Regions from separate parts of the Paenibacillus sp. IHB B 3084 genome, predicted to be linked through region 2. Evidence: riboswitches for the same ligand, from Rfam matches in the RefSeq annotation. Region 2 holds a riboswitch; each other region holds the start of a gene.
The links. Region 2 has a riboswitch for glycine ahead of gcvT (glycine cleavage system aminomethyltransferase GcvT). Riboswitches for the same ligand answer to the same signal wherever they lie in the genome.

Region 1 (6,171 bases), 250 kb from region 2:
GAGAACAATTTCATTAATGGTTGAAGTGATAATGCCAATTTGAAGGGTCTGACCTTTGGATAAGGAAATGGCGTTCCGGTTGGGAACGTAATCCAGCTCCTGCATGATTTTTAAAATTTTGCTTCTCGTTTCCTGGCTCACATGGGGGGAATTGTTTAATACTCTGGATACCGTAGCTTTGGAAAAGCCAGCCAGTTTGGCAATTTGATCAAGATTCGACATGATGCTTCTCCTCACATAAGAAAAATACTTGACATGAAACGCGTTACAACGCTTAGGATGCTTATGAGGGCATTACGTCCATTTTATATCATCTGTCAATGCATTTCAAAAGAACAGTTCTTATGATGTGGTATTATTCTGGCAATACTTGCGATATCGTAAAGCTAAGCCTTTAGGGAACGAGGGGATTTGCGAAATGACGATTCAAATTGCATATTTAGGATTTGGCAAAAGTACAACCAGATATCATCTGCCCTATGTTCAGATCAGGGACACCTTTCAAGTATCGAGAGTGTTCACACGCCAAGTGAGGGAGGACATGGAAACGGCTTACCCGGACATTCAGTTCTCGGACCAAATTATGGACGTTCTGGGCGACCCGGAAATATCACTTGTCGTTGTATGTACGCCTTCCTCTACGCATTATGAATATGCAAAATTGGCACTATCCCATGGCAAGCATGTGCTGGTGGAAAAGCCTTTTTGTGAAAACCTTGAGCAAGCGCGGGAACTGACCCAACTCGCCAAGGAACATAATCTCATCATTATGCCTTATCAAAACCGTAGGTTTGACAGCGATTATCTGGCGTTCAAGGAAGCTCTCCATTCCGGAAAACTGGGCGACATCGTCGAAATTGAATCCCATTACGACTATTTCCGTCCCGATGCCAGTATGCCCGGCGGCAATCCTGTCAACGGAATGTACTACGGACTCGGTGTTCATACATTGGACAGGCTCATCGCCTTATTTGGCAGACCGGAGCAAGTCGGGTATGACATCAAGTCCATTCGTACTCCTCAGGGCGCTGATGATTACAATGAAACCATATTGTATTACCCGGACAAAAAAGTGATTGTCAAAACCTCTCTTGTGGTGTGTCTGCCTTACCCGCAGTTCACCATTCACGGGACGAAAGGCAGCTTTGTCAAATGGGGGGACGATCAGCAGGAAACCTGGCTGAAAGCCGGCAAGACCCCGGATGCGGAAGGTTTCGGACTGGATGATCCGTCTTCCTATGGCAAGCTTAAATACGTGCTACCCGGTAGCAGTGAAGCTATTGAAGAAACCATTCCTACACCGGTAGGAGATTATGGACAACTGTATGACTCATTGTATGCGTCTATCGTGAACGGCACACCCAAGCTGGTGAAGGACGAGGAGATTTTGCTGACAATTGAAATATTGGAAAACGGCTTTAAGCAGCCTTCCCCGTCCATCGTTGATTTCCGGCGATAGACTTGCCATCAAGAAAGGAAGTTATGCCATAACCAGTGTGAGGGTGCTTATAACGAGGATGGTAATGGCTGGTCCACTCAGGACGTATCGCCACAAGGAATCAAGGGCTCTATTACAGAAGTGCCTACAGAAGACAATATGAAGCTGGTAGGTATTGATTTTTACCATCGTTACAAAGAAGATATCAAGCTGTTTGCGCAGGACAACACCTGATTGGAATGCTCCACAAGTGTTAACCTATAAACTAAGAAAAGAGGCTCTTATACTATGACTAAGACATTAAAAGGATTTCCGAAAAACTTTCTGTGGGGCGGGGCAACCGCAGCCAACCAATTGGAAGGCGCTTTTGACGTAGATGGAAAAGGATTGTCCAGTGCGGACGTAATTGCCTATGTACCCAAAGCAGAGCGCACAAACGATCATGCTATAGAGATTTCGTCCGAGCGACTCGAAGACATTTTGGCTGGCAAGGTAAATGCCCGTTTTCCAAAGCGCGAAGGTGTGGACTTCTATCATCATTACAAAGAAGATATCGCATTGTTTGCGGAAATGGGCTTTAAGGTATTCCGTATGTCCATCAACTGGTCGCGGATTTTCCCGAATGGCGATGATGCAGAGCCGAATGAAGCAGGACTGCAATTTTACGATAATGTATTTGACGAGCTGCGCAAGTATGGGATAGAGCCACTGGTGACATTGTCCCATTACGAAACACCGCTAGGTCTGACACAGAAGTATAATGGGTGGCTGGGTCGCGAAGTAATACAGCACTACGTAAATTATGCCGAAACGGTGTTTACACGTTATAAGGATAAAGTGAAATACTGGCTGACTTTTAATGAGATCAATGTGATGACGATGAGTCCGTTCACAGGTGGCGGTGTGGTCATTGACCGTGTAGATAACAAGCAGCAAGCGATCTATCAAGCCCTGCATCACCAGTTTGTGGCGAGCGCATTGGCGACAAAACGAGGCCATGAGATTATTCCTGGCTCTCAAATCGGATGTATGCTGGCTCGTATGGAAAGCTATGCACATACGTGTAACCCGGAAGACGTGCTGAAAAGTCAGCATGAAAACCAGATGAATCTGTTCTTTACGGATGTACATGCCCGTGGGAAATATTCAAATTATATGAACCGTTATTTTGAAGAAAATAATATTGTTTTGCACACAGAACCCGGCGATGCCGAAATTCTGAAAAACAACACGGTCGATTACATCTCATTCAGCTATTACATGACCTTGACTGTCTCTGCAGGTCCGGAAGGCGAGAAAGCAGCGGGGAACCTGATTGGCGGCGTGAAAAATCCATATTTGCAATCCTCTGACTGGGGCTGGCAGATTGATCCGATCGGCCTGCGTGTTACGCTGAACACATTATATGACCGTTATCAAAGCCGCTGTTCATCGTGGAAAACGGCTTGGGTGCATATGACAAGGTGGAAGAAGACGGCTCCATTCACGACACGTATCGCATTGATTATTTGCGCCAACATATCGCTCAAATGAAGGAAGCGATTGCGGACGGTGTGGATCTGATCGGTTACACTAGCTGGGGACCTATCGACCTCGTGAGTATGTCCACTTCCGAAATGTCCAAGCGTTACGGATTTATTTATGTTGATCTGGACGATGACGGTAACGGAACACTGAAGCGCTCCAAGAAGGATTCTTTTGACTGGTACAAAAATGTAATTGCCACCAACGGCGAAGAACTGTAATCCAAGCTAACTGAATATAACCCAATATGGCCTGGGGGCGGGTGCGGCAGAGAACATCATGAGGATGAATCTGGCTGCGCCCGCCTTTATTTTATAGGCTCATCTTAAGATAACCAAACGACTTCACAAATTTTTCACTTGTAAAAAGCTGAAAGTTTTCTGTATAATAAAAAACAATTTCATATGTCTGGTTGATGTTTGCGGGAGATGGAACGTAAGTTCCGACCGAAGGGGCAAAACTCTCAGGTGCTTGGGCTGATAACAGCAACAAGCGGGACCGTAAACGGACAGAACTCTGGAGAGACCCTTAATTGGGCGCCGAAGGTGCACCGCAGATATCATCTGCTTAAACTCTCAGGCAAAAGGACAGAGACGCGAATAACCTGTGACAGGGGATGCCCTAGGCTTTTTTATGAGCTGTTAGTGGCTGAATCCTGCACAAGATGGTTGTATTTTTTCGTGCCTTTAACCTCTCCAGGAGTCGAATCAGCGGATTTGACTCTTTTTTGTTTTTTAATATGCTGGAGGAGCGGGTTGAAATGAATTTGGTACATGTGTTAGAAGCGATTAGCAGTTGGATATGGGGTGCCCCTCTGATCATTCTCGTCATGGGAACAGGTCTGTGGCTGACCATACGTTTGAAAATGTTGCAGGTTTTCCGCCTGCCTCTGGCGATCAAGCTGATCGGCAAGGCCCCAAATGAAGGTAGCGGGGATGTCAGCAGCTTTGCGGCCCTGAGTACGGCGCTGGCGGCTACAGTAGGTACAGGAAGTATCGTCGGCGTTGCAACAGCGATTAAGCTGGGGGGACCGGGTGCCTTGTTCTGGATGGTTGTTGCAGCCTTTTTCGGGATGGCGACGAAATATGCGGAAGGTGTGCTTGCGGTAAAATACCGGGTGAAGGATCGGAATGGACAATTTTCCGGCGGCCCTATGTATTATATTGAAAAAGGGCTTGGACGCCGCTTTAAACCGCTGGCGATGCTGTTCGCCTTTTCCGGGATGCTGGTGGCGCTGTTCGGGATTGGAACGTTTCCGCAGGTCAAAGCGATTGTATCCTCGACCGAAAACAGCTTTGGTGTTCCGCCGATTGTAACGGCAGTGATCATTGCTACCCTTACGGGACTCGTTACCATTGGAGGGCTCAAAAGCATTGCCAAGGTATCGACCAAAGTCGTTCCCTTCAAAACAGGCTTGTACGTGCTGATCTGTATGATCGTACTGATTCGGTTCGCCGATCAGATTCCTGCCGCACTCGCGCTTGTGCTGCATTCGGCATTTTCCACGACGTCTGCGACGGGTGGATTTGCCGGGGCTACAATTATGCTGGCAATGCGCAGCGGGGTAGCCAGAGGGATTTTTGCCAATGAGGCCGGATTGGGAAGCGCACCGATTGCAGCCGCAGCCGCCAAAACCAAATGGCCTGCGGAGCAGGGGTTGATTTCCATGACAGGTGTCTTTATAGATACGATGATTATTTGTGTGATGACCGGGTTGACGCTGCTGGTTAGCGGCGTATGGAGCGGTCCTACCGATGCGGGCTTGATGACGCAGCAAGCTTTCTCCAGCGCATTCCCGCTTGGTGCGGAACTGCTCACAATCATTCTGATTATGTTTGCGTTCACCACGATGCTTGGCTGGAACTACTACGGAGAACGCTGTGTTGAATATTTGCTGGGTGTCAAATGGATTAAACCGTACCGTTATCTGTTCATTGCACTGGTTGCCGGAGGCGCGTTTATTAAGCTGGATGCGATCTGGTTACTGGCAGATATCTTTAACGCCATGATGGCCTTCCCGAACTTGATTGCACTGCTTGGCTTGTCGGGAATTGTAGTTGCAGAAACCCGTACCTATATGGATTCCCTGTATCCCAACAAGAAAAAGGGAATAATTGCAGGTGCCAGTGCAGGAGCAGCCATAGACATAGAAGAAAAAGGACAAACAGTTAGCTCGTAAAGAAACAACGAAAAGGGAGTGTCCCTCAGCCATTACAGGCTGGGAGGGCACTCCCTTTTTGCGTTATAGAGCAGGATGAAGCTCGGGCGCTCTATAGATATGTGTACTTAGCCTACTTTAGGATTAGCTTAAATTGCCGGGTACAGATTTGGACAGACGGCCAGTTGTAATCGCTGTAGGTCGTACAGCAGGACGAATAATCTTCATGTTATTTCACCTCCTCCGATTGGGATTGCAGCCATACCGTACGCAAGGTTCGCTTGATCTGCCGTTTTTCGTAGGAGCAAGGGCGGTTCCCCGTGCGCATCCGGTACAGGGGGCAATGATTCCCCTGACAGGCAGGTCGGAAAAAGCAGGCTTGGCACTTTGCGTCCGTTTCTTCACCTGAAGTGGTCCACAGCGCCATTTTATCGAGATCCAGCTCCATGCTCCCATCCCCGTGAATCTGGCCCAACTGATTGTTTTCCTGATCTATGGCGACTGAGCATTTGTACAGCTTTCCGTCTGATCCTATAATCAGGGAATTGGGCTTGGCTGCGTAGCATATGGCTCCTGTAGGGAGCAGGATATCCGAGATAAAGGAGCTGACAGTCAATCCCTGTGCAATGGCTGCTTCGTTAAACTCCCATATTTTACGGTCTTTCGTACGGTCGTCGCATACGGGCAAATTCAGATCATTTTCGCCCCCCATACAGCCGACAGGCCGGAAATATACTTTAAATCGGGGATCATCTGCAAACCATTCCGTAAGCTGCGGGATAAAGTCAGTGACGGCCTCCAGGTTACTGTTATCGAAGTTAACGCGCAAATTAATCTCAAACGGTCGTTGTACGTCTTTTAAAGACAGAAGATTATCGACGATACGACGGAATGTACCGCCTCCGCCATGCAGCCCGCGTCGTGCATCGTGGACTTCCTCGCTGCCGTCGAGCGTAACCATGAATCGTTCCACACGCCAGTCCAACAGCTGCTCAAATCGTTCACGGGACAAATAGTAGCCGTTCGTCGAAATTTCTGCGCCATAGAGGAC
Region 2 (6,171 bases):
CGGGGCCGCCTCCGCCATGTGGGGTACTCATCGTTTTGTGCAAATTGAGATGCACCACGTCAAAGCCCATATCCCCGGGGCGGGTGATCCCCATAATGGCGTTGGAGTTCGCGCCGTCATAGTAGAGCAGGCCACCTGCTTCATGCACAATCGCGGCAATGTCAGCGATTTGCTTCTCGAACAGCCCGAGCGTGTTCGGGTTGGTCAGCATAAGCGCAGCGGTGTCGTTGCCTACGGCTTGACGCAGCGTGTCCAGATCCACCAGCCCCTGCGGTGTGGAGGGGAGGGTGATCGTTTCGAAGCCTGCCACAGCGGCGCTGGCGGGGTTCGTTCCGTGCGAGGAATCCGGCACGAGCACTTTGGTACGCCGCTCACCACGCGCTTCGTGGTAGGAGCGGATCATCATCAGCCCGGTCCATTCGCCATGGGCGCCCGCGGCGGGCTGAAGGGTGACGGCATCCATGCCGGTTAACGCGGCCAGATCGCTTTGAAGCGTATGGAGCAGTGCCATGGCTCCCTGGATGCTGCCCTCTGGCTGGTACGGATGGATTTTGGCGAAGCCTGCATAACGGGCGACATCCTCGTTTACCTTGGGGTTATATTTCATCGTACAGGAGCCGAGCGGATAAAATCCGTTGTCCACGCCAAAATTGCGCCGTGACAGGGCGGTATAATGTCGAATTACGTCTACTTCGTATACCTCGGGCAATGCCGCAGGCTCGCTACGCTGCGCATAATCCGGCAAAAGCTCTGCCACCGGACGGCGGGGAACATCGCATTCGGGCAGGGAATAGGCGATACGGCCTGATCTGCTCAATTCAAAAATGAGCGCCTGATCATGCTCTTTCATCTGATTTCGACTGGATTCGACTTCTGGATTCGGTATACCCTGATCTTGTCCGGTGGTGTGTGTCATAGCAATCCCCCAAGATGTGTACGAATTGATCGATCTCTTCCTTTGTTCGTTGCTCTGTCACGGCAATCAGCATGTGACCTGCATATTTCTCATAATCCCGCCCTAACTCGTAGCCGCCGATAAATCCGGCAGCAAGCAATCCGGCTTGCAATTTATTCATATCAGTACCCTCAGGTAACCGCAGGGCAAACTCGTTAAAGGTGGGTGCAGTAAAGGAGGCTGTCACGCCCTTCAAGCCGAGTAGTTGCTCCAATGCGTAACGACTTTTGTGCAAGTTTAGCTCGGCTACTTCCGCGATGCCCTGTCTACCCATGACGGACAAATACACAGAGGCGGATAAGGCGAGCAACGCCTGATTGGAGCATATGTTAGAGGTGGCCTTTTCCCGGCGGATATGCTGTTCCCGTGCCTGTAAGGTCAGCACGAAGCCGCGTTTACCGTTGCGATCTGTGGTCTGGCCCACTATACGTCCGGGGATACGGCGCATATGCGCCTGAGAAACGGCAAAGTAACCACAGGTTGGGCCACCGAGGGAGGAGGAGATGCCGAGCGGCTGCGCGTCTCCTACGACAATATCCGCGCCCTGCTTACCGGGTGCTTCCAGCAAGCCCAGCGCCAGCGGATTGGCGCTGACAACCATAAGACCCTTGTGGGCATGGATCAGGTCAGCCATCGGCTTCAGATTTTCCACGGCCCCGAAAAAATTAGGGCTTTGGACCAAAACTGCCGCCGTCTGCTCCGATATGGCCGCCGTTAATGCCTTCACGTCAGTTACACCATCTGCACAGTCGATCTCTACGATATCCAAATCCAGCCCGCGCGCATAGGCAGCCAACACCTGACGTGCCTCCGGATGGACGGTCCGCGATACGATAATCTGCTTGCGGCGGGTGGCAGCGGCAGCCAATGAGCCTGCTTCTGCCAGCGCAGTCGCTCCATCATACATGCTGGCATTGGCTACAGCCATGCCTGTTAATTCGCATATATACGATTGAAATTCGAAGATGGCTTGCAGCTCGCCCTGGCTTACCTCCGGCTGATAAGGAGTGTAGGCTGTATAAAATTCCGAGCGCGAAGTGATATGCTGGATGACGGACGGAATATGATGATCGTAAATCCCTGCGCCGAGAAAGCTGGCGTGCGTGTCTGTATTGGCATTTTGCCCGGCCAGTCCTGATAAGTGGCGGGTTAAGGCTCTTTCGTCTAATCGAGAAGACAGGGGCAGCTCCCCTTTATACCGGATCGCCTCAGGAATATCGCTGAATAAATCGTCGATGGACGATGCGCCGACCACGCGCAGCATTTCAGCTTGATCCTGCTCGGTCATGGGAAGATAACGATGCTGTTTCATTGGGTCTGGCTCCTTTCAACCAACAAGATCGTAAAAACGTAAAACGATTAATAAACGATTAATAAATGATTGCCAACTGGGCAGCGGTTAGTAACGGATCACGATAGTTATAGTAAGACGAGCGTTTAAATCAGTGTGGACGTTTATAAAAGGGTGCGGCTACCACCTCGGCGCGCAGGCGCTTGCCACGAATCTCGACCTCCAGCGGCGTGGATAGGGAACTAAAACGACTGTCCACCAGAGCCAAACCCAGATTACGTTTTAAGGTGGGCGACTGGGTTCCCGTTGTGACCTCGCCGATGTGCTGTCCTTCCGCAAAAACGGGATAATGGGCACGCGGTATGCCACGGTCAAGCATTTCCAGCCCGATCAGCTTGCGCGGAATGCCTTGTTCTTTCTGGCGTTGCAGAGCCTCTCTACCGATAAAATCTCCCTTATTCAGCTTGACGAAAAAGCCTAAACCAGCTTCCAGCGGTGAAATCGTGGCGGACAGCTCCTGTCCGTACAGCGGCAGCCGCGCCTCGAAACGCAGTGTATCCCGGGCTCCAAGTCCGGCGGGAACCAGACCATACGGCTCACCGATGCGAAGCAATCCGTCCCACACTGCCGGTGCATTCGCAGCAGGCACATAAAATTCAAAGCCGTCTTCCCCCGTGTATCCGGTGCGGGAGACGAGCGCTTTTGCTCCGAATAATTGCACATTCTCGCTGAATCGGAAGGAAGCCAGCTTTGTAATGTCCGTGTCTGTCACGGCTGCGGCAATACGTGCAGCTTCAGGTCCTTGCAACGCCAGCAGTGCCACCGCATCTGATATGTTTTCCATATGAACGGATGCAGGCGCATGGCGAAGCAGCCAATCCCAATCCTTATCGATGTTGGAGGCATTCACAACGAGCATGTAACGCTCCGGCCCTTTGTAGTAGACAAGGAGGTCGTCTACTACACCTCCATCCGGGTAACACAGGAGCGAATATTGGGCCTGGCCCGGCTCCAATTGGCTGACATCGTTCGTCGTCACCTGTTGCAGAAATGCTTCGGCTTCCTGGCCCTCGACCAAGAATTCACCCATATGCGATACATCGAATAATCCTGCACGTTGCCGGACGGCCTCATGTTCCTTTTGAATGCCACTGAACTGTACAGGCAGCTCCCAGCCGCCAAAATCAATGCAACGAACCCCCGACAGCGTGCTGTAGGATGAATGCAGCGGCGTTTTTCGCAAGTTAGTCATTTTTCCACTCCTATCCGGTGTGATCGGCTAAACAAAAAAGACAGGCCGAAAAAAACGTATGGACGGCAGTCCACACACTTTTTTTCAGCTCTGTCCTTGATACCTGAGAGTTACCCCGGTGTGTACCGGGTTTCCCCTTGGGTGATCCGCCTGTATGGCGAATGCTCTCCAGAGATGCGTCCGGCAGAGGTCCTTTTGCCTGAGAGATTCACCTGCGGTGCAGGTTTACTCCTTCGGCGCTGCCTCTGGATCAGCTATACGTCATCCGGTCCTGCCGGTTGGTTACAGCTTGATCCGACTCGCTTGCTGCCTTGTTTTACAGGTGGCAACAGCGATGCGAGTGTTGACAGTCTCTCCCTCCACGTTCATCCGCGTTTACAATTATCGGGTGTTTCCAAAAGCACTTGTTATAACCCATTAATACGCAAATTTATTCGAAATGTCAACAAAAATGTCATGAAAAACATTGTTAAAAACATTTTATTCATAAATAAGGATATGTAAGCGTTTGTTATAATCTGTCGTATTTTAGTTAGAAAGATATATGGAGTAATGTGAAATATTTTTGTTAGTATTATTGACATGATAGTTCTAGTTGTCATAATCTTAACCTGTCATAGACGGGTAGGCAAAACGATGTAATCCATATGAAAGCGAGGCGGAGCAGGATGAGTGAAGTGAAGCAGCAATTGTGGTACACGGAAGAACATGAATGGGTTCAGCGCACAGAGGATGGAACGGTACGAATCGGTATTACGGACTTTGCACAGCATCAACTGGGCGATATCGTTTTTGTGGAGCTGCCTGGGGAGGGAGCAGCGATTGAGCAGGGGGCGGAGATTGGTACTATTGAATCGGTAAAGACAGTATCCGACCTGTTCGCTCCAGTAACGGGAACGGTGTTGAAGGTGAATGAAGCGCTGGAAGGTACGCCTGAGCTGGTAAACGAATCGCCCTACGAAAAAGGCTGGATGATCGAAGTGAAGATTGGGGAAGATCTGGAGGGAGCATTAAGCAAGCTGCTGTCTGCGGATCAGTACGAGCAGTTGACTGCCAATGAGTAATAATGGGGCAATGTAGATTGGATAATTGAATAAGGGCGGCGTTTGTCCGCTCGATTTTGTATAAAAATAGTCGCGATGAATTGGCATAGCGGCTATTTTTGCTGTCTTTTTTTGCAAGCGTAATTACGTGTTTTTCTCTTGTTTAGAGGATAGACCTCATACATAAATTGTACCGATGACAGGATGGTTTTTCAACTAAACACTCGTGTTACAGGCCATATTAAGAGGAATTATGCAGAATGATTTCGCGCCTGTTTATCTTAAATTTAAATGTTGTCATCAACGTTCATGACGAAAGTACGTTTTCATTTCGTTGATGAAGATAGCGTTGTCATTTAGTATGAATTTTAAGAAAAGGTAGTGATGCTTTTTACCTAAAAGGAGGATATGAATATGAGCACAGTGGACACAAAGTCCAGTTCAAACGGAGGAGCGCGCGTTGCCGTACAGCGTTTTGGCCGTTTTCTCAGTGGTATGGTTATGCCCAATATGGGGGCCTTTATCGCATGGGGATTGATCACGGCACTCTTTATTCCGACCGGATGGTTCCCAAATGAGGGGTTTGCACAACTGGTTGATCCGATGAAAAATTATTTGCTGCCGCTGCTGATCGGTTATACAGGTGGCACAATGATTCACGGACAGCGCGGAGGTGTGATCGGGGCCATTATGACGATGGGTGTCATTGTCGGGGCGGCCATTCCGATGTTTCTCGGCGCGATGGTAGCTGGTCCGCTGGCTGCATGGATATTGAAGAAATTCGACAAAGCGATTGACGGCAAAGTTAAATCAGGCTTTGAAATGCTGGTCAATAACTTCTCGGCAGGGATTATCGGGGCGATTTTAGCGTTGCTTGCCCATGTGGCAATCGGCCCGGTAGTACAAATCATCAGTCAAGTGTTGTCAGCAGGGGTACAGTTCCTCGTGAACGCAGGGCTGTTGCCGCTCGTCAATCTCATTATTGAGCCCGGAAAAGTATTGTTTTTAAACAACGCGCTGAACCACGGAGTATTGAGTCCGATTGCGCTGGAGGAAGCTTCAAGAACAGGCAAATCCGTTTTGTTCATGCTGGAATCCAACCCTGGACCGGGGCTTGGTATTTTGCTGGCCTACTGCCTGTTTGGTAAAGGTTCTGCGAAGTCGTCGGCTCCCGGTGCGGTCATCATTCACTTTTTCGGCGGGATTCATGAAATTTATTTCCCTTATATTTTGATGAAGCCGATTCTGATTCTTGCTGCTATAGCAGGGGGCGTAGTGGGAACGTTCTGTTTCATGCTGACAGGTGCCGGACTGGTTGCAGCTCCTTCACCGGGTAGTATCATTGCTTATTTCCTGATGACGCCAAAAGGTGGATATTTGCCAATGCTGAGCGGTGTGATCGCTGCTGCGGTCGTATCGTTTGCTGTTGCTGCTGTGTTACTCAAGACAGGTAAGCAAAAAGAAGAGGATCTTGAGGAAGCGGCATCCCGCATGAAGGATATGAAAACTCAAAGCAAGGGTGCAAGCGAAAACGCTACTGTAACGGAAGATAACCGCGAAGCTGATCGTGCTGCGGAGATTGCCGAAGTTCAAACGGTCAAGGATAAATCAGATGTGAACAAGATCGTCT
Region 3 (6,171 bases), 2.1 Mb from region 2:
GTAAAGCAGCGGGTAAGGCGGTTGTTACAGCCACTTATAATGGCAAAAAGCTGACCATTAATGTACAAGTCGGTCTCGTAGACCGTTTGGAAACAGACACACGCGTGATTGCGCTTGGTGCCCAGGAAACGAAGCAGTTGAAAGTAACAGGCGTCAAGAGTGGCGGTACAAAAACAGATGTAACCAAGGATGCCACCTGGACTACCAGCAATGTGAAAGTGGTCGAGGTTAGCGAGGGCTTGATCAAAGCGAATGGCAGTGGTAAGGCTACTGTTACAGCTTCTTATGGCAAGCAAAGCATTACATTTACAGTAGAAGTGGATGTGGCGCAACATATTGAGGCGGATGCTATCGCGTTATCGCTTAAATCCGGAGATCAAAAAACCATCGCAATTGTGGTCAAATCCAGTGATGGCAAAGAAAAAGACGTTACGGCCCAAGCCGAATGGAAAACGTTAAATTATAAGGTAGCTACAGTCAAAAAGGGACAGGTTACCGCAGTAAGCTACGGTAAAACCAATATTCAGGCGAAGTTCGGCGGGAAATATATCACCGTACCGGTGGATGTCGATACGCTTAAATATTTGCAAACTGACGAAGTCTCGCTGAATTTGAAAGTAGGACAGGTAGCTAAGGTTACGGCTACAGCTACGTATAAGGATGAGTCGGAGAAGGATGTATCCAAGCCGGCTGTCTGGTCCTCGTCCCGAATTATTGTTGCTACGGTTAAAGACGGCAGCATTAAGGCACAGGGTAAAGGTAAAGCTGTCATTACGGTGAAATATGCAGGTAAAACGACGAAGGTACAGGTGAACGTTCAGTAAGAAAAAAGGGGTGTCCCAAAAGCCATGGAAATGGCAATGGGGCGCCCCTTTGCTTTAGAGAAGGATATTCGTTGGCACTCAGATGGACGCTTCGCGAACGGACCGTTGTTCCAATCGCTGTTGTGACCAGCGAGAAAAGCTTCTGCAATCCTTCTAAAATCAAAAAAACCCGTTCTTTGATAAAATGGAAGTGTCTCCCGATCTACATGCGGGAGGAGGTTTACCGCTTAGAAGCTACGACTTATCCTTCTTGGCTGGTATGTTGCGCGTAAGCGATTCCGTCAGACGCTTGCCGGTCGGCGTTTGGGCCAGGCCGCCTTTGGCGGTCTCGCGGTGCTTGGACGGCATCGCGCTGCCTACTTCGAGCATCACGTCGATGACTTCGTCAGACGGGATGGCGCTGCGCACACCCGCCAGAGCCATATCCGCAGCGGCAAGCGCGGTCACGGCTCCCAGCCCGTTGCGTACGATGCACGGAATCTCCACGAGCCCGGCGACGGGGTCGCAAATCAGGCCGAGCGTGTTCTTGAGCGCGAGGCCCACTGCATGAATGGCCTGTTCTGGCGTACCGCCGCGCAGTTCGACCATAGCGCCTGCGGCCATCCCGATGGCTGAGCCAATCTCGGCCTGACAGCCTCCCTCCGCACCGGAGATAAAGGAATTGTTGGCGATAACGTAGCCGATCGCTCCAGCGGTGAACAGTCCGCGCACCATATGCTCGTCATCCCAGCCAAACCGCTCCTGCGCGCTGATGAACACGCCGGGAATGACCCCGCATGAACCCGCGGTAGGCGTGGCAACAATGCGACCCATGGACGCATTGACCTCCGACACGGAAAGGGCGTACGCCATGGCGAGTGCCGAGGCATCGCCGGAGCAGGTTTCCCCTGCGCGCAAATATTCTGCCAGGCGCTTGCCGTCGCCGCCCGTCAATCCGCTGCGGGATACGGTGTCCTGTGTTTGCCCGCGATGAACGGCTTCCTTCATGACTTCATAATAATCAGCCATTTGTCGGAAGATTTCTTCCTCCGGTGTGTTCGTTTCTTGTACCTGTTCCTTGATCATCAGGTGCCCAATCGTAGTGGATTCCTCGGCGCACAAGGCACCTAATTCATGCAGATGGCTAAACCGCATCGGATTCAGCTCCTTTTTTCAAATTAATCATTTTGATTTCATACATATGAGGCAAAGCCCGCAGCTCGGCAATTAATTTAGCCGGAGCGGGGCTATCGGTTTCAATAGCAGTGAGCGCTTCGCCATCCCGGCCTTTGCGATCCACGTGCATGTAGGCAATGTTAATGTCAGCTGCACCCAGCGCCGAAGTCACCGCGCCCAACGTTCCGGGCTTATCCGAGTGAAGAAGCACCAGCGTAGGCAGCTCTCCGGTCAGATTGACCCGGAACTCGTTAAGCTGCTGGACATGAATGTTTCCGCCGCCGATGGAGGAGCCTAGCAGCGTGCGCTGGTCTTCACCTTTCCATAGCTCGAAGCGGACTGTGTTCGGATGGGGGGCGGGCAGTCCGCTGACAGCGAACTCTACTTCCATCCCGGCTTGCTCTGCACATTGCTCCGCATCCGGAATCCGGTGGTCGTCTGTATCGTAATTCAGCAATCCGGCGATGAGTGCCAGGTCTGTGCCGTGTCCCTTGTACGTATCGGCAAATGAGCCGTACAGCGTCAGGCGGGCACGGTCAGGTTGCGCACCGAGCCAGTGCCGGGCAACGCGTGCGAGCCGCACTGCGCCTGCGGTATGCGAGCTGGAGGGTCCGGTCATAGCCGGACCAATAATGGAAAATACATCTTTGAAACGCATGGTGTGGCCCCCTGTATGTTTGAATACCATAGTATATGGTGCTGCCGCGCCTTGCGCGGGTGCGACGGTTTCTAATGCTGACGCAGCATGTAAGCACAAAAAAAGGACAGGATAAGGAAATTTCCCTTATCTCTGTCCTCGTTACCTGAGAGTTTCGTGCGGGTGTATACCGCCTTACCCCTTGGGTGGCTTGCGCTCTCTCCAGAGTTGCGTCAGATGGCGATTCATGGACCTGAGAGATTATCCGCCAGCCGGGTGCTGGCGTCTTGCTCCTTCGGTGCCGCCGGGATGTGCTTCCCGGACAGACTCTCCCGTCATCTTCATTCGCGTATACCGTTCAACATTTCCTCCTAAGCGTAATGTATGCCATGCTCGGTGTCAATCACAGGTTGGAATTTTACAGAATCAGGAATCTTCTCAATAAAAAAGATTAAATTTTACATAATTATGGATGAAAACAGGAAGGAATTAGAAGGTTGATAGCTAATCTGATAGAGGACAAGCTAATTTATGGAATATGGGAGGGACATTTACGAATGGTAAAAGGTTTCCGGTTCACAGGTTCACGCTTAAAAGGAATGCTGCATCTGGCGGCAATCGTATCACTGCTGGTAGGACTCTTCGTTCCATTCGGCCAGGTCAAGGCAGAGGGCTCGTTGACGGTAGCGGAAGCGCTTCAGCGTCAAAGCAGCGGAGGTACGGTGACGGTAGAAGGCTACGTCGTCGGACATGCCACCGGATCGAAAACGGCTAATTTCTCTGCCCCGTTTGCAAACGATTTTAACGTACTGATTGCGGATCAGGCGAGTGAACGTAATACGTCTAATCTGTTAAATGTACAACTGACATCCGCGTATAGAGGAGCATTTGGGCTGTCAGGCCATCCTGAGCTGATCGGCAGTAAAATTCGCGTGACGGGTGCGCTCGGTGCCTATAACAATTTTGGTGGAGTGAAAAGCCCAAGCGCTCTGGAACTGGTAAGCGGAAGCGAGCCTGGTACTCCAGGTCAACCTGGTACTACATTGCCGGATGGAAAAGGCAAAAAAGTGCTGTTTGATAATACGCACGCACAGACAGCCGGAGCAGCAGATTGGGTTATTGATGGAGCCTTTTCCGATTTTGCGGGCGGACTGCGTAATGCAGGTTTTACCGTGGACCCGTTGAACCGTTCCATTCCTTTTACCTATGGAGAGCAGGCTATAACGTACGACAAGCTGCGTCCATACGATGTGTTCATCATTGGTGAAGCCAATGTTGCCTTTAAGGCATCCGAGCAGGCCGCACTGGTGCAATATGTGAAGAATGGAGGCAGCATTTTCTTCATTTCTGACCACTATAACGCTGACCGGAACAAAAACCGTTGGGATTCCTCCGAGGTTATGAACGGCTACCGCCGTGGAGCCTATTCCAATCCGGCCAAAGGCATGACTACAGAAGAAGCTGCATCACCAGCTATGCAGGGATTAACCAGTTCCGACTGGCTGGCGACGAACTTTGGCGTTCGTTTCCGCTACAATGCACTTGGTGACGTGAACGCTACGGACATCGTAGCGGCAGATCAATCCTTTGGCATTACGAAGGGTGTACGTTCGATAGCAATGCATGCTGGTTCTACACTGGCGATTATTGACCCGACCAAGGCGAAAGGAATCGCCTATATCCCTACAGGCACGAAAAAATGGGGTAATGCCGTGGACCAGGGTGTCTATATCGGCGGGGGTCGTGCTGAAGGACCTTATGCTGCTGTAGCCAAGGTAGGTCAGGGCAAGGCAGCGTTTATCGGTGATTCTTCACCAGTTGAGGATGCCACGCCGAAATATGTACGTGAGGAAAACGGACAGTCGAAGAAGACGTACGATGGATTCAAGGAAGTGGACGATTCCACCTTCCTGGTACAGACGGTCCAATGGCTCGCATGGAAGCAGGACTATACGAAGCTGTCCGATGTAGCGGGCCTGACGCTGGACCAGCCAACACAGTTGCTGCCGTTCGAGGAGCCTGCGGCTTCCACGGAACCGCAGCCTGAGCCTTGGGCTGCTCCGGCAGCGGGCTACAAATGGTATGATCCAAGAACGTTCAAATCCGGCTCCTATGGAGCGGCTTTGTAACTAACGAAGAGAGCACAATTTGAGCTGTACTAGCCAGTCGCTTGATCCCTTTAAGGGGGTCAGGCGGCTTTTTTTGCGCTGAAAATTAACCTGTGGTTGGTTATTTCATTACATTTTGTGCCAGAAAGGTCGCGCTGCTGCTGAATCATTGGTTTTATCAATGATGATGATAGTCTAATCTTAATTGATATATCCATATACTGGTGGTAGGATGAATTCAAATTATTCCGACTAAATCGGTATGTAATGTTTATGAGAGGTTTAACATCAAGCGTGGCGTGCATAAGCAGGACAAGGCCATGGAGAACGGAGGAAGCACACACATTGAGTATCGAGCCGGTGTTGGAGATCAAAGGGTTAACGGTATCTTTTCGCATTAAGGATCAATATTACCCCGCAGTTGACCATCTGGATCTGACGGTCAACCCCAATGAGGTGCTGGCTGTGGTCGGGGAATCCGGCTGCGGCAAAAGCGCGCTGGCGCTTTCGATAGCACAGCTGCACGATCTGGAGCGTACCCGCGTGCAGGGACAGATTCTTTTTAAAGGCACGGATCTGAATCGCCTCTCCACAGGGCAAATGAACAAAATCCGCGGAGCAGGCATCGGCATGATTTTTCAGGACCCGCTGACCGCGCTGAATCCGCTAATGAGCATTGGTAAGCAAATTGAGGAAAACCTCGATTATCATACGACCCTCTCTACGAAGCAGAAAAAGGCACGTGTGCTGGAATTGCTGGAGAGTGTGGATATTCCGAATCCCGTACGTGTATACGACCAGTATCCACATGAGCTGTCAGGGGGGATGCGGCAGCGTGTGATGATCGCGATTGCCATCGCTTGTCGTCCTGCCCTCATTATTGCTGACGAGCCGACTACAGCGCTCGATGTAACCATTCAATCTCAAATTCTCGACTTGCTCAAGCAGCTTCAACAGGAGACTGGAAGCGGCATTATCCTGATTACGCACGATCTTGGCGTTGTGGCAGAGGTGGCGGACCGCGTGGTGGTCATGTATGCCGGAGAAATCGTGGAAAGCGCCAATGTTTTTGAATTGTTCCGACAGCCCCAGCATCCGTATACGCGCTCTTTGCTTGCATCCATGCCGGGATCGCATACCAAGGGAGAACCGTTGCACGTCATCGGAGGAATCGTCCCTTCCTTGCAGGATATTCCCCGCAATAGCTGCCGCTTTGCTCCACGTATCCCCTGGATTCAGCATGAGGTGCATGAGGATCATCCCCATTTAAGTGAGGTTTCTCCCGGGCATTGGGTCCGCTGTACATGTTATCAGCATTTTCATTTTGAAGACGAGGCAAAGGGGGGAGCTGCTCATGGCACTGCTGGAGCTAAATGATCTGAGAGTCCATTATCCGGTGCGCGGTGGTTTCTTCCAGCGTGTGGTCGATCAGGTAAAAGCGGTGGAT

Region 1: it holds a riboswitch for glycine, as region 2 does, so the genes downstream of both, ASL14_RS18755 (alanine/glycine:cation symporter family protein) here and gcvT (glycine cleavage system aminomethyltransferase GcvT) in region 2, are expected to answer to the same signal.
Region 3: it holds a riboswitch for glycine, as region 2 does, so the genes downstream of both, sdaAB (L-serine ammonia-lyase, iron-sulfur-dependent subunit beta) here and gcvT (glycine cleavage system aminomethyltransferase GcvT) in region 2, are expected to answer to the same signal.

What each region holds. Positions count from the first base shown of each region.
Region 1 covers NZ_CP013203.1:3,995,875-4,002,045, forward strand. Annotated here, with positions in the region: gene ASL14_RS18735 (LacI family DNA-binding transcriptional regulator) at 1-222, opposite strand, end outside; gene ASL14_RS18740 (oxidoreductase) at 419-1,459, shown strand; partial or broken gene ASL14_RS18745 (family 1 glycosylhydrolase) at 1,490-1,660, shown strand; partial or broken gene ASL14_RS18750 (glycoside hydrolase family 1 protein) at 1,727-3,183, shown strand; glycine riboswitch at 3,375-3,451, shown strand; glycine riboswitch at 3,469-3,563, shown strand; gene ASL14_RS18755 (alanine/glycine:cation symporter family protein) at 3,723-5,141, shown strand; gene ASL14_RS18760 (radical SAM/SPASM domain-containing protein) at 5,350-6,171, opposite strand, start outside.
Region 2 covers NZ_CP013203.1:4,248,637-4,254,807, forward strand. Annotated here, with positions in the region: gene gcvPB (aminomethyl-transferring glycine dehydrogenase subunit GcvPB) at 1-916, opposite strand, end outside; gene gcvPA (aminomethyl-transferring glycine dehydrogenase subunit GcvPA) at 837-2,267, opposite strand; gene gcvT (glycine cleavage system aminomethyltransferase GcvT) at 2,398-3,498, opposite strand; glycine riboswitch at 3,579-3,675, opposite strand; glycine riboswitch at 3,676-3,867, opposite strand; gene gcvH (glycine cleavage system protein GcvH) at 4,167-4,562, shown strand; gene ASL14_RS19990 (PTS mannitol transporter subunit IIBC) at 4,956-6,171, shown strand, end outside.
Region 3 covers NZ_CP013203.1:2,151,806-2,157,976, reverse strand. Annotated here, with positions in the region: gene ASL14_RS10105 (Ig-like domain-containing protein) at 1-824, shown strand, start outside; gene sdaAA (L-serine ammonia-lyase, iron-sulfur-dependent, subunit alpha) at 1,059-1,958, opposite strand; gene sdaAB (L-serine ammonia-lyase, iron-sulfur-dependent subunit beta) at 1,948-2,637, opposite strand; glycine riboswitch at 2,848-2,961, opposite strand; gene ASL14_RS10090 (DUF6359 domain-containing protein) at 3,174-4,745, shown strand; gene ASL14_RS10085 (ABC transporter ATP-binding protein) at 5,070-6,101, shown strand; gene ASL14_RS10080 (ABC transporter ATP-binding protein) at 6,079-6,171, shown strand, end outside.